DNA from 2 places in the Streptosporangium sp. NPDC053982 genome. Region 2 is predicted to be linked to the other one. Evidence: predicted binding sites of a transcription regulator. Region 2 holds the regulator's gene; the other holds the start of a gene.
The links. Region 2 encodes LexA, which represses DNA repair genes until DNA is damaged. Its sites were predicted from a motif close to TCGAACANNTGTTCGA; they were not measured.
Positions count from the first base shown of each region.

Region 1: ruvC (crossover junction endodeoxyribonuclease RuvC) is a predicted target of LexA. The motif match lies at 3,125-3,140, and genes of this name have one in related genera.

Region 1 is NZ_JBVJKQ010000004.1:402,861-410,384, forward strand. Features, by position in the region: gene ACZ6W9_RS09290 (YebC/PmpR family DNA-binding transcriptional regulator) at 1-361, shown strand, start outside; gene ACZ6W9_RS09295 (cation:proton antiporter) at 579-1,862, shown strand; gene ACZ6W9_RS09300 (GNAT family N-acetyltransferase) at 1,874-3,031, shown strand; gene ruvC (crossover junction endodeoxyribonuclease RuvC) at 3,174-3,767, shown strand; gene ruvA (Holliday junction branch migration protein RuvA) at 3,764-4,384, shown strand; gene ruvB (Holliday junction branch migration DNA helicase RuvB) at 4,398-5,459, shown strand; gene yajC (preprotein translocase subunit YajC) at 5,688-6,062, shown strand; gene secD (protein translocase subunit SecD) at 6,147-7,524, shown strand, end outside.
Region 2 is NZ_JBVJKQ010000026.1:57,895-65,418, reverse strand. Features, by position in the region: gene leuS (leucine--tRNA ligase) at 1-207, shown strand, start outside; gene otr(A) (tetracycline resistance ribosomal protection protein Otr(A)) at 511-2,487, shown strand; gene lexA (transcriptional repressor LexA) at 2,669-3,373, opposite strand; gene ACZ6W9_RS35200 (hypothetical protein) at 3,713-3,859, shown strand; gene nrdR (transcriptional regulator NrdR) at 4,314-4,781, shown strand; gene ACZ6W9_RS35190 (vitamin B12-dependent ribonucleotide reductase) at 4,876-7,524, shown strand, end outside.

The sequences.
Region 1 (7,524 bases), on a different contig from region 2:
GTCCTACATGTTCAACCGCAAGGGCGTCGTGCTCGTCCCCAAGGGCTCGCTGACCGAGGACGACGTGCTGGTCGCGGTCCTCGACGCGGGCGCCGAGGAGGTCAACGACCTGGGTGACCAGTTCGAGGTCGTCTCCGAGGCCGGCGACCTCGTCCCGGTCCGCAAGGCCCTGCAGGACGCCGGGATCGACTACGACTCGGCCGAGTCGAGCTTCCTGCCGACGATGAACGTCCCGCTCGACGAGGACGGCGCGCGCAAGGTCTTCCGGCTGATCGACGCCCTGGAGGACAGCGACGACGTGCAGAACGTCTGGGCCAACTTCGACGTCTCCGACGACGTCATGGAGAAGCTGGACGCCTGACCGGCCGCCCGCCGCCTTCGCCGTACGCCCGTCCCGCCGTACCGCGGAGGCGGGCGTACGGCCGCCCGGGGCCCCTCCCGCGCGCTCCCGTGTCCGGGGCGGCGCCCGCCCGGACGCGTGGCCGTACACGGGTGGATCCATGGGCTTCCCATGAGGTTCCCCGGAAAAGCGCGGCCTTCGGTTTACCTAAATAAATGAGGGCATATGCCGCCCTACGATGCCGAACCCTGACCTCATCTTCGCCGTGGCGGGCGTCGCCGCCCTGTTCGCGGCGATCCTGCCGCGCCTGCTCAACCGGCGTGCCTTCTCGCTGCCGCTGGCCTGCCTGATCGGCGGCGCGCTGCTCTACCTCCTGCCCCTGGACCTGCCCGAGCCCGACCCGGTGGCACACCGGGCGCTGCTGGAGCACGCCACCGAGATCTGCGTCCTCATCTCGCTGATGGGCGCCGGGCTGGCGATCAACCGGCCCTTCGAGCCGCGCCGCTGGACCTCCACCTGGCGGCTGCTGGGCTGGACGCTCCCGCTGACCGTCGGCGCCGTCACGCTGGCCGTCCACGGCCTGCTGGGCTGGCCGTGGGCCGCCGCGCTGCTGCTGGGCGCGGTGCTCGCGCCGACCGACCCGGTGCTCGCCTCCGACGTGCAGGTCGGCGAGCCCGTCGACTCCGAGACCGACGACGACGAGGTCCGCTTCACCCTCACCTCCGAGGCCGGGCTCAACGACGGCCTGGCCTTCCCCCTGGTGTTCGCCGCGATCGCGCTGGCGGCGGCGGGCGGCGGCCTGGAATGGACCGGGGAGTGGGTGCTGGTGGACCTGCTCTACCGGTGCGGGGCGGGCGTCGTGGGCGGCCTGCTGGCCGGCAAGGCGCTGGGCCGGCTGTTCTTCCGCGCCCAGGTCTCCGACCTGCGGCTCGCCGAGCATCGCGACGGCTTCGTGGCGCTGGCCGCGACCTTCCTCGCCTACGGCCTGACCGAGCTGGTGCACGGCTACGGCTTCATCGCGGTGTTCGTGACCGCCTGCACGATCAGGGCCGCCGAGCGCACGCACGGCTACAACGCCGTCCTGCACGGCTTCATCGAGCAGATCGAGCGGCTGTTCACCGCCTGGCTGATCCTGCTGCTCGGCGGGTTCGTGGCCACCGGCGGCCTGGCCGCGCTCACCTGGCGGGGCGCGGCGGTCGGCCTGCTCCTGCTGCTGGTGATCCGCCCGCTGACCGGGTGGCTCGCCACGCTCGGCGGCCGGCCGGGGCCGCGCGAGCGCGGCGTGATGGCCTTCTTCGGCATCCGGGGCATCGGCTCGCTGTTCTACCTCGCCTACGCCCTCGGCCAGGCCGACTTCGGCGTGCCCGCGGAGGAGCTGTGGGCGGTGGTGGCCTTCACCGTGCTGGCCTCCCTGGTGCTGCACGGCGTCACGGCGACCCCGGTGATGACGCGCCTGGACCGCCTGCGCGGCCACCAGGAGCCGGACGGGGCCGATGAGCGCTCCCCGGAGCGCACGGCCTAGGTTGGGGGACCGTGGAAATACGTGAGCTGACCGCCGGCGATCTCGACGCGGCGCTGGACAACCGTGTCCGGGCCTTCGGGCCCGTCCCGGAGGGCGAGGCGGAGCCCTGGCGGCGCGGCGTCCTGCCCGCCGTGGAGGAGGGCAGATACCTCGGCGCCTTCGACGGCGCCCGCCTCGTCGCCACGACCCGCATCGAGGACTTCACCCAGTGGTGGCACGGCAGGCCGCTGCCCATGGGCGGCATCGCCTCGGTCACCGTCGCCCCCGAGGACCGGGGCCGCGGCGTCGGACGGATGATCATGCGGGCCGCCCTGGACCGCTGCGCCGCGCTGAGGCTGCCGGTCTCGGCACTGTACCCCGCCACCACCCGCATCTACCGCTCGCTCGGCTGGGAGCACGCCGGAGCCCTGCACCGGGCCGTGCTGCCCACCGAGGGGCTGCGCTCGATCCGCACGACCGGCGACGTCCCGCTCCGCCGTACCGGCCCCGGGGACGCCCGCGCGCTGGGCGAGGTCATCGGGCGCGTCCACGCCGCCACCCGCGCCTCCGGGCCGGTCCGCCGGAGCGAGGCGGACGTGCGCCGGTGGCTGGAGAGCACCCGCGACTTCGTCTACCTGGCCGAGGACGGCTTCGTGGCCTACGGCTGGGACGGCCCCGACATCGCGGTCACCGGCCTGGTCGCCGGCTCGGAGGCCACGGCCAGGGCGCTGTGGGCGCTGGTCGGCTCCTCGTCCTCCGTCGCCAAGAAGGTCCGCGCGGTCGTCGCCCCCGACGACCCGGTGTTCTGGCTGCTCGGCGAGCGGGCGAACGACGAGGTCGCGCAGAGCCGCTGGATGTTCCGCGTGGTGGACCCGGCGGCGGCCGTCGCCGGGCGCGGGTTCCCGGCGGGCGTCACCCTCGACGTCGTGGTCCACGTCGACGACCCCGAGCGGCCCGCCTCCTCCGGGCCCTGGCATCTGGCGGTCTCCGGCGGCTCCGGTACGGCCCAGCCCGCCGGGACCATCCCGGGGACGGCCCCCGCCCTCACCGCCGGGGGCCTCTCCGCGCTGTTCGCGGGCGTGCCGGCCGCCACCCTGCGCCGCGCGGGCCTCCTCACCGGGCCGGCGGACGCCGACGACGCCCTCGACGCGGCCTTCCACGCCCGGCCGTACATGACCGACTCGTTCTGAGCGCGCCGGCCACGGGACAGGGTGGGACGGTGACGGCGGCGAGGGCGGTTCGATGGCCGTGCGCGCCCTGTCCGCAGACGGTAGAGTCGGGCACCGAACAGGTGTTCGGCGAGCGGAAGGCGTGCCGGTGCGGTTGCCCGAACTGCGGGTGATGGGGGTCGATCCGGGGCTGACCCGGTGCGGGCTCGGAGCGGTCGAGGGGCGCCCCGGGGCGCCGCTCCGCCTGGTCAAGGTCGGGGTGGTGCGCACCCCCGCCGACGACGAGATCGGCGCCCGGCTGGTGGCGATCGAGGCCGGCATCGAGCGCTGGCTCGACGAGATCGAGCCGGACGCCGTGGCCGTGGAGCGCGTCTTCGCCCAGCACAACCTGCGCACCGTCATGGGCACCGCCCAGGCGTCGGCGGTGGCGATCCTGTGCGCCTCCCGCCGTGGGCTGCCGGTGGCGCTGCACACCCCGTCGGAGGTCAAGGCCGCGATCACCGGCAGCGGCACGGCCGACAAACGCCAGGTCGGCACCATGGTGACCAGGCTGCTGCGGCTCGACGCCATGCCCAAGCCCGCCGACGCCGCCGACGCGCTCGCCCTGGCCATCTGCCACGTCTGGCGGGGCGGCGCCCAGAACAGACTGGCCGAGGCGGCCGCGCGGGCCACCGGCGCGGGCGGCGGGGTCACCGCCGCCGCGTACTTCCGCGGGCGGGGCAGGCCCGCCGGATACTCGAGAGGAACGACGAAGTGATCGCCTCGGTGCGAGGACGGGTGGCCGCGATCGCCCCCGACGGAGCGGTGGTCGAGGTCGGCGGCGTCGGCGTGCTGGTGCACTGCACGCCCGGCACACTGGCGGCGCTGCGCGTGGGGGAGGAGGCCCGGCTGGCCACCTCGCTGGTGGTGCGCGAGGAGTCCCTCACGCTGTACGGCTTCGCCGACGACGACGAGCGGAGGATCTTCGAGCTGCTCCAGGCGGCCAGCGGGGTCGGCCCGAAGGTCGCGCTGGCGATGCTCGCCGTGCACACGCCCAACGCGCTGCGGATGGCCGTGGCCGCCGCCGACGTCAAGGCGCTGACCCGGGTCCCCGGGGTGGGCCCCAAGGGCGCCCAGCGGATCATCGTCGACCTCAAGGACAAGCTCGGCACACCCGAGGAGGCCGTCAGCGCCGCCCTCAACGGCGGCCCGGCCGTCCCCGCCTGGCGCGAGCAGGTCCACTCCGGCCTGGTCGGGCTGGGATACTCGGCCAAGGACGCCGACGAGGCCGTCGCGCTCGTCGCGCCCCAGGCCGACGCCGAGACGGCCCAGGGCCGCGCGCCCCAGGTGGCGGCGCTGCTCAAGGCCGCGCTGCGCGTGCTGAGCGTGCGGTGAGGGGGGAGACGCCGTGAGCTTCGAGCGGGAACTCGTCTCGGCCGACGCCGAGGGCGACGAGCGGCTGGTCGAGGCCGCGCTGCGGCCCAAGCGGCTGGAGGAGTTCATCGGCCAGGCGCGGGTGCGCGAGCAGCTGTCGCTGGTGCTGCAGAGCGCGCTGCGGCGCAACCGGCCGCCCGACCACGTGCTGATGAGCGGCGGCCCCGGTCTCGGAAAGACCACCCTCGCCATGATCATCGCCACCGAGCTGTCGGCCCCCATCCGGATCACCTCCGGGCCGGCGCTGGAGCGGGCCGGTGACCTCGCGGCCATCCTCTCCACATTGTCGGAGGGCGAGGTGCTGTTCATCGACGAGATCCACCGGATGGCCCGCCCCGCCGAGGAGATGCTCTACCTCGCGATGGAGGACTTCCGGGTGGACATCGTGGTGGGCAAGGGGCCCGGGGCCACCGCGATCCCGCTGGAGGTCGCCCCGTTCACCCTGGTCGGCGCCACCACCCGGGCCGGCCTGCTGCCCGCGCCGCTGCGCGACCGGTTCGGGTTCGTCGCCCACATGGACTTCTACGACGCCGGTGAGCTGGAGCTGGTGCTGCACCGCTCGGCGGCGCTGCTCGGCCTGGAGCTGCCCGGCGACGCCGCCCGCGAGATCGCCGGGCGCTCCCGCGGCACGCCCCGCATCGCCAACCGCCTGCTGCGCCGGGTCCGCGACTTCGCGGAGGTGCGGTCCGACGGCGTCGTCACCCGCGACGTCGCCGCGGCGGCGCTGAACCTCTACGAGGTCGACGCCGAGGGGCTCGACCGGCTCGACCGGGCGGTCCTCACCGCGCTGCTGGGCAAGTTCGGCGGCGGCCCGGTCGGCCTGTCCACCCTCGCGGTCGCGGTCGGCGAGGAGCCCGAGACGGTCGAGGTGGTGGCCGAGCCGTTCCTGGTGCGCCAGGGGCTGCTGGCCCGCACCCCCCGCGGCCGGGTGGCGACCGCCGCGGCATGGCTCCACCTGGGGCTCGTCCCGCCGCCGGACGCCTTCGGCGCCCCGCCGGCGTCCGCTGATCTCGGGGATGACCCGGGCTCGATGTGACGTTGGGATTGCAGAGGGAAACTCCGCGGGGTCAATCACAGATCGATGACAACGATATCGAAATGGGAACTTCCTTCGGAGCCCGTTCGTGGGTTCGTTGCCGCGCTCCTAACAGCTCGCCTAAACTCCGTGGCTTGGCTGGCTGTGTAGGCTGACGTGCTGAGCGGCGTGCCCGTTATACGACGTCCGGCGCCACGCCGGTCATTTCTGAGCGTAAGGAGCGGCCCCATGGGCGGCAGCAGCGGTTACTCAAGCCTCATCATGATCGCGTTGATGGTCGTGGTGTTCTACTTCCTGCTCATCCGGCCGCAGCGCAAGCGGCAGCAGGAGCAGGCCCAGATGCAGAACTCCCTGGCCCCGGGAGCCCGCGTCATGACGACGACCGGCCTGTTCGCGACCGTCACGGCCATCGACGCCGACGACGTGATCCTGGAGGTCGCCCCCGGCGTCGAGACCCGGTGGGTCAAGGCCGCGATCGGCCGCGTCCTGACCCCGGTCGACGACACCGCCTCCGATGACGTCGAGTCCGCGGGCGTCGTGGAGGACAATGAGGTGGAGACCGTTCAGCCGAAGAGCGACAACCAGGACTCGCAGCAGAAGTGAGCAGGCTCGCCATCCATCCCCTATAGCCGAAAGAACTGACGACCAGTGGCCCGACCGACCAGCGGCCAGAGCAAGCCGGGGCGCATGCTCCTGGCACTTCTGGCACTCATTCTCGCCATGGGCGGGGTGATGGCCCTCAACAAGGCGTTCACCCCCGAGTATGGCCTCGACCTCGCAGGCGGCACCACGGTGACGCTGACGCCCGTCACGCCCAACGGCGGGGCTCCCTCCCAGGAGAGCCTCGACCTGGCCGTGAACATCATCCGTGACCGGGTGAACGGCAACGGCATCTCCGACGCCGAGGTCGTCAAGTCCGGTGACAACATCGTCATCTCCGTCCCCGGAGCCGGCCAGGAGGAAGTCGTCAAGCTGGTCGGCACCACCGCGGAGCTGCGTTTCCGCCAGGTGCTGGCGGTGGGGGAGGGCTCGCCCGCGCCCCCGGGGCAGATGCCCACCCAGGCGCCGACGCCGTCCACCGCCCCGTCGGACGGCAAGGCCACCGACGGTGGCACGGGCTCGACGCCGGCCCCGACGAGCACCGCCCAGTCCAGCCCGAGCGCCTCGCCCACCGGCCGGGCCCTGTCGTCGGCGCTGACCGCTCCGGACCCGTCGGCGACCCCCTCCGCCGAGGCGGGGGCGAAGAAGGCCGCGCGCGACGGTGACAAGGCGAAGAACGCGGACAAGGCCGAGGACGGCGACAAGGCCGCCGACCGGGCCGCGCGCCGGGCGGCCAGGAACGCCGCGGCCCCGTCCGCCACCCCGAGCCCCAGCGCGACCCCGCCCGCGGCGAACGACCCGCTGGCCGGCGTCGACACCACCGGCGTCGACCCCAAGGCCCTCGAACGGTTCAAGACGCTCGACTGCGCCAAGGACAAGGGCCAGGGCGCCCAGGACGCGCCGGACCAGCAGTACGTCGGCTGCAGCCAGGACGGCTCGGCCAAGTACATCCTCGACAAGGCCGCCGTCACCGGCACCTCGATCGACAAGGCCACCTCCGGCGTCGACCAGACCACCGGCGAGTGGCTCGTCCAGCTCTCCTTCAAGGGCCAGGGCCCGCAGCAGTGGTCGAAGGTCACCACCACCGCCTTCAACTCCCAGCCGCCGCGCAACCAGGTCGCGATGGTGCTGGACGGCGTGGTGATCTCCGCGCCGGTCATCCAGGAGCCCATCACCGGCGGCCGGGCCCAGATCTCCGGCAACTTCACCCAGGTGACCGCCGACGAGCTGGCCAACCAGCTCAAGTACGGCGCGCTGCCGCTGAAGTTCAAGACGGACTCCATCGAGGAGGTCTCCTCGACCCTGGGCGCCGACCAGCTGCGCGGCGGCCTGATCGCCGGCGCGATCGGCCTCGGGCTCGTGCTGGTCTACTCGCTGCTCTACTACCGCGGCCTGGGCATCGTCTCGGTGCTGAGCCTCGTGGTCGCCACGATCCTGACCTACGAGTCGGTGGTCGTCCTCGGCG
Region 2 (7,524 bases):
GACCCGGCCCTGCTGGTCCAGGAGTCGGTCACCTGCGTGGTGCAGGTCGCGGGCAAGGTCCGCGACCGGCTGGAGGTCTCCCCGGAGATCTCCGAAGCCGAGCTGGAGACGCTGGCGCTGGCCTCGGACAAGGTCCGGGCCTTCCTGGACGGTGACCCGCGCAAGGTCATCGTCCGCGCGCCGAAGCTGGTCAACATCGTCCCCTGACACGGCTCGGACCGCCCCCGGAGCGGGCGGTCCGGCACGTGTGCCTCCCGGGTGCCGCCACAGGGCCCGGGAACGGGCCCGTCGTCCTCCCGGACGGCGGGCCCGCTCGCGTTCGGCCCGGGTACCGCGACCCTCCGCCGGAGCCGCGATCCGGCCCGCCCGGATATCGCCTCGAAGATCGGGTGGATCGGTGACAGGATGGCGGCGACAGGACGGACGATCACAGGGAGCACGGCATGCGGCGCGTCTTCGGAATCTCACAGTGCCCTGTAGGACCAGAGCTCCCGAGGACTTCGACCGCCTGTGCCCACCATCAACATCGGTATCCTCGCGCACGTCGACGCGGGTAAGACCAGCCTCACCGAGCGCCTGCTGTTCGACACCGGAGTCATCGACCGTCTCGGCAGCGTCGACGGCGGCAGCACCCAGACCGACACCGGTGACATCGAACGGCAGCGCGGCATCACCATCCGTTCCGGGGTCGCCTCCTTCGGCGTCGGCGACCTGCGGATCAACCTGATCGACACCCCCGGTCACTCCGACTTCATCGCCGAGGTCGAGCGGGCCCTGCGCGTGCTCGACGGCGCGGTCCTCGTCCTGTCCGCCGTGGAGGGCGTGCAGGCACAGACCCGCGTCCTGATGAGGACGCTGCGGGAGATGCGCCTGCCAACCCTGATCTTCGTCAACAAGGTCGACAGATCCGGCGCCCGTCCCGACGGGACGACGGCGGACATCCGGCGAAGACTGGCGCCGCACGTCGTTCCGATGAGCTCCGTCCGGCGGGCGGGAACCCCCGCCGTCCGCGTCACGCCGAACTCCCTGGACGAGCCCGGTTTCCGCGCCCGGGTGGCGGAGGTCCTCGCCGAGAACGACGACGCGCTGCTCGCGGCCCTCGTCGACGGCCCGCCTCCGACGCCCGATGAGCTGGGGGTGAAGATACGCGCCCAGGTCGCCGCAGGCCTGCTCCACCCGGTCTTCTTCGGTTCGGCCCTGGCCGGTCAGGGCGTCGGGACGCTGATCGACGGGATCGCCCGTCTGCTGCCGCCCGGCTGCGACGCCGGAGGGACCGGTGCACGCGGCACCGTCTTCGCCATCGAGCGCGGAGGCGCGGGGGAGAAGATCGCCTACGTGCGGATGCACGCCGGTGAGCTGCGCGCCCGGCAACGCGTCACCCTCCACCGCGGAGAACCGGACGGTGGCGTCAGCGAGCATCCCGGCCAGGTCACCGTCCTGCGCGTCGTCGGTTCCGCGGAGCAGGGACCGCACCGGCTGACGGCGGGGGACATCGCCAAGGTATGGGGACTCTCCGGGGTGCGGGTCGGAGACCAGATCGGTTCCGCGTACGGGCTCGCCCGGCGGCCGCGCTTCGCCCCGCCCGGTCTGGAGACCGTCGTCCGGCCGGCACGGCCCGGTCAGGAGGCGCGGCTGCACGCCGCGCTGCTGAGCCTGGCCCAGCAGGATCCGCTCATCCACACGCACGTCACCCCCGAGGGGGAGACCTCGGTGCTGCTGTACGGGGAGGTCCAGAAGGAGGTGATCGCGGCGATGCTCCTGCGCGACTTCGGGGTCGAGGCCGTCTTCGAGCCGAGCCGTACGGTGTACCTGGAGCGGCCGACGGGGACGGGGGAGGCCGTCGAGGAGATCAGCCGTCACGGGCGCAACGACTTCTACGCGACCGTCGGGCTGCGCGTCGAGCCGGGCGTGACCGGATCGGGGCTCGCCTTCCGGCGGGAGGTGGAGCTCGGATCGCTCCCGCGTCCCTTCCACCGGGCGATCGAGGAGGCCGTCCGCGACACCCTCCGGCAGGGGATGCACGGCTGGGCGGTGATCGACTGCGTCGTCACCCTGACCCGGACGGGCTTCGCGCCTCCGCTCAGCACGGCCGGGGATTTCCGGCACCTCACTCCGCTCGTCCTGATGCGGGCGCTGGCCGCCGCCGGGACCCGCGTCCACGAGCCGTGTCACGCCTTCGAACTGGAGATCCCCGCCGACACGCTGAGCGCGGTCACCGCACTGCTCGCCGAGCACGGGGCGGAGACGGCGGCCTCCGCCGGGGGACCGGAGACGTGGTCGCTGAAGGGGGACATCCCCGCGCGCAGGGTGCGGGAGGTGAAGCGCCGGCTTCCCGGCCTGTCGCGGGGCGAGGGGATCTGGTGGTCGGGGCCGGCCGGTGACCGGCCGGTCACCGGCCCGCCTCCCCACCGCGCGCGGTCGGACGGCAACCCGCTCGATCGCGTGGAGTATCTCCGCCATCTCGCGCAGCGCGGCGGGGTGCGGTGAGGGCGGTGCCGAGGACGGCGGTGCCGAGGACGGCGGTGGCGAGGACGGCGGCGCCCGCCGTTCCGGCATCCGGTGACGGCGCGTGGGGCGGCGGGAGGAAGAACAGGACGCGGAGGCCGATGGGCCCGTGAAAAGGAGCGGGCCCCGGTGGAGACCGGGGCCCGCTCCTCCAGGGAAGGGTCTAAAGCTTGCGCAGCACCGCGACGACCTTGCCCAGGACGGTCGCCTCGTCGCCGGGGATCGGGTCGTAGTTCGGGTTGTGCGGGACCAGCCAGACATGGCCGCCCTTGCGCTTGAAGGTCTTCACCGTGGCCTCGCCGTCGATCATCGCGGCGACCACGTCGCCGTTGTCGGCCACGGGCTGCTGGCGGACGACGACCCAGTCGCCGTCGGCGATGGCGGCCTCGATCATCGAGTCGCCGGCCACCTGGAGCAGGAAGAGCGTGCCCTCTCCGACGAGCTGCTTGGGCAGCGCGAAGACGTCCTCGACGCTCTCCTCGGCGAGGATCGGGCCGCCCGCGGCGATCCGGCCGACGAGCGGGACATAGGCCGCGGTGGGGCGGCTGACGCCCTCCTGGGCGGCGTCCGGGTCCACCCACAGCACCGGCTCGCCGGGGAGGCGTACCTCGAGCGCGCGGGGACGGTGCGGGTCGCGGCGCAGATAGCCCTTGCGCTGCAACGCCGTCAGCTGGTGCGACACGCTGGAGGTGCTGGTGAGCTGCACCGCCTCGCCGATCTCCCGCATGGACGGCGGGTAGCCGCGCTGCTGCACCGAGTCGCGGATCACCTCAAGGATCTTCCGCTGCCTGGGGGTGAGGCCGAGGGAGTCACGTCTGCGCACCGCCAGGTCGTTGACGGCCGAACCGTTCTCGTCGTGCTCGCTCATGCGATCTCCTTGCCTCCCGGTCTGCATTGCCCGTGTCGCCCACAGCGACCGTACCGCCGTCGAAGATCATGTTCAAACAACTGTTCGAGTCTTCCTCGAAATGACCGACGGCGTGGTGTACAACATCGTACGGGAGTTCGATCGACATCGTGTTCGATTCGCCGATCTTTCCTCGACGTGTGTTCGACCAGGTCGGAGGGGGTGGTCAATATGAAGGCGACCGCGGCGGAGATGGCGGCGCCACGATCCCGGCGGCGGCCCGGCCGTAGGCCCGGGCCGCCGGGGAACGTCCGATACCCTGGTGCGCCGGTCCGGCTCACCAGGCGGGGCAGGGCCGTCGTGCTGGCGGTCCTCACGCTCGTCACCCTGGGGGCGCTGTGGCTCGGTCCCCGCATCGACGCGACCCTCGGGGTCGGCTATCCGGGGTGCGCCGACTCCTCGTCGGTCCCGGCCCGCGACGCCGGGCCCCGGCAGGCGGCGCCGTGATCATCGTGACGGCGCGTCCCGGAGGGTGACCGCGCGTCCCGGCGGCCGGCGTCCCGGCCGCCGGGACGCGGCGGCCTCAGGGTGCGGCCTCAGGGTGCGGCCTCAGGGTGCGGCCTCAGGGTGCGGTGGCTTCGTGGGGCGTGGGGGCGAAAGGGGCATAGGGGGTGTTACCGCCGTGACTGCCGGGGCAGGAGGGGGCGACACGCCGGGTCGGCGCGCTGATCAGCGACTTCGGCGCGCGGGGCCCGGCTGACTTGCGTTCATGGTCGGACCCTCCTACCGTTGGACCACAACATCTAGTGGCTCCACCGGTGAACTTCACCATAGATTGTGTTTTCGTTACCGCATTTCGACCCCTGGAAGACGTGCGCGCGCGCCCCTGCCATGGGGTTTGCGGGAAACACGAGGCGAAACACAGGGCGCGGGCCACCTGCAGGCCAAGGAGGCGACCCGCGTGCACTGTCCGTTCTGTCGTCACCCGGACACGCGGGTCATCGACAGCCGGTCCACCGACGACGGCGGCGCCATCCGCCGCAGGCGCACGTGCCCCGAATGCGGCCGCAGGTTCACCACGCAGGAGACCGTCCTGCTCATGGTCAGCAAGCGCAGCGGGGTCACCGAGCCGTTCTTCCGGGACAAGGTGATCGCCGGGGTGCGGCGGGCGTGCCAGGGGCGTCCGGTGAGCGAGGACTCCCTCGCCCAGCTGGGCCAGCGGGTGGAGGAGAGCATCCGCGCGACGGGAGCGGCCGAGATCGCCGCCCCCGAGGTGGGGCTGGCGATCCTGGGCCCGCTGCGCGAGCTGGACGAGGTGGCGTACCTCCGGTTCGCCTCCGTCTACCGCGGCTTCGAGACCCTGGCCGACTTCGAGGCCGAGATCGAGCAGTTGCGCGCGGAACGCTCCGCCAAGCAGGACCGAAACTGAATCCGAACCCCGGGCGCCGGGGGCCAGAGCGGCGCGTTGATGTGGTCCGACTCGTGGGTTCCGCGAAAAGGCGGGGCCCCGGAAGGGGGAAGTCATGACGGAGACGGTCAGCGGTACGGCCGCGGGCGGGGGCAGGCGGCTGCGCAAGGGGCTGAAGATGAAGCGCATCTTCACCACCCCCGGAGTGCATCCCTACGACGAGGTGTCCTGGGAACGCCGTGACGTCGTCATGACCAACTGGCGGGACGGCTCGATCAACTTCGAGCAGCGGGGCGTGGAGTTCCCCGAGTCCTGGTCGGTCAACGCCGCCAACATCGTGACCACCAAGTACTTCCGTGGCGCGGTCGGCACCCCGCAGCGCGAGTGGAGCCTCAAGCAGCTGATCGACCGCGTGGTGGGCGTCTACACCAGGACCGCGGTGGAGAACGGCTACTTCGCCACCGACGAGGACGCCGAGATCTTCGACCACGAGCTCAAGCACGCCCTGGTCAACCAGGTGTTCAGCTTCAACTCGCCGGTGTGGTTCAACGTGGGCACCGCCTCGCCGCAGCAGGTGAGCGCCTGCTTCATCCTCGCCGTCGACGACACCATGGAGTCGATCCTCGACTGGTACAAGGAAGAGGGCGTGATCTTCAAGGGCGGTTCGGGCTCCGGCGTGAACCTCTCGCGGATCCGCTCCTCCAAGGAACTGCTCTCCAGCGGTGGTACGGCCAGCGGCCCGGTCTCCTTCATGCGCGGTGCGGACGCCTCCGCGGGCACCATCAAGTCCGGCGGCGCGACCCGCCGCGCGGCCAAGATGGTCGTCCTGGACGTCGACCACCCCGACGTCGAGGAGTTCATCGAGACCAAGGCGCGCGAGGAGGACAAGGTCCGCGCGCTGCGCGACGCCGGGTTCGACATGGACCTGGGCGGCAAGGACATCGTCTCCGTCCAGTACCAGAACGCCAACAACTCCGTGCGCGTCTCCGACGAGTTCATGCGCGCGGTGGAGGACGGCGACCGGTTCGGCCTGCGCGCCCGTCTCACCGGCGAGGTCATCGAGACGATCGACGCCCGCGACCTGTTCCGCAAGATGGCCAAGGCCGCCTGGGAGTGCGCCGACCCGGGCGTCCAGTACGACGACACGATCAACGACTGGCACACCAGCCCCGAGACGGGCCGCATCACCGCCAGCAACCCGTGCTCGGAGTACCTCCACCTGGACAACTCCTCCTGCAACCTCGCCAGCATCAACCTGCTGAAGTTCCTCAAGGACGACGAGACCTTCGACGTCGCGAGCTTCGTGAAGGTGACCGAGCTGGTCATCACCGCGATGGACGTCTCCATCACGTTCGCCGACTTCCCGACCGAGAAGATCGCCGAGACCACCCGCGCCTACCGTCAGCTCGGCATCGGCTACGCCAACCTCGGCGCGCTGCTCATGGCCACCGGCCACGCCTACGACTCCGACGGCGGCCGGGCCATCGCCGGCGCCATCACCTCGCTGATGACCGGCGTCTCCTACCGCCGCAGCGCCGAGCTGGCCGGGGTCGTGGGACCGTACGACGGCTACGCCCGCAACACCGAGGCCCACAAGCGCGTCATGCGCAAGCACGCCGCGGCCAACGACGACCTGCGCACGCTGGACGCCATGGACAAGGCCCTCCACGCCGAGGCGACCCGTCAGTGGGCCGACTGCCTGAAGCTGGGGGAGAAGAACGGCTACCGCAACGCCCAGGCGTCGCTGCTGGCGCCCACCGGCACCATCGGCCTGATGATGGACTGCGACACCACCGGCATCGAGCCCGACCTCGCCCTGGTGAAGTTCAAGAAGCTCGTCGGCGGCGGCTCCATGCAGATCGTCAACCAGACGATCCCGCGGGCCCTGCGCCGTCTGGGTTACCAGGAGGAGCAGGTCGAGGCGATCGTCGAGTACATCGCCGCCAACGGCCACGTCGTGGACGCCCCCGGCCTGCGGCTCGAACACTACGAGGTGTTCGACTGCGCCATGGGCGAGCGGGCGATCGCCCCCATGGGCCACGTGCGCATGATGGCCGCCGTCCAGCCGTTCCTGTCCGGCGCCATCTCCAAGACGGTCAACCTGCCCGAGTCGGCCACGATCGAGGACATCGAGCAGGTCTACATGGCCGGCTGGAAGCTCGGCCTCAAGGCCCTGGCGGTCTACCGCGACAACTGCAAGGTCGGCCAGCCGCTGTCGGCCGGGGGGAAGAAGGCCGAGGACAAGACGGCCGGGCAGGCCGCCGAGCCGACCGCGCAGCCGCAGGTCCAGATCGTGGAGGTGGGCCGTCCGACCCGCCGCCGGATGCCGAACCAGCGCCCCAGCACCACCACCCGCTTCACCGTGGGCGGAGCCAAGGGCTACATGACCGCCTCGTCCTACCCCGACGACGGTCTCGGCGAGGTCTTCCTGAAGATGTCCAAGCAGGGCTCGACCCTCGCCGGCGTCATGGACGCCTTCTCGGTCGCCATCTCCATCGGCCTGCAGTACGGCGTGCCGCTGGAGACCTACGTCAGCAAGTTCGTCAACATGCGGTTCGACCCGGCGGGCATGACCGACGACCCGGACATCCGCATGGCCGCCTCGGTGATGGACTACATCTTCCGCCGCCTGGCGCTGGACCACCTGCCCTATGACGAGCGGGCGGCCCTGGGCATCTTCTCCGCCTCCGAGCGGGCCGCCCAGCAGCGCGGCGAGGACCCGGCCGCGCTGCACACCGCCGAGGTCATCGCCGAGCTGGCCACC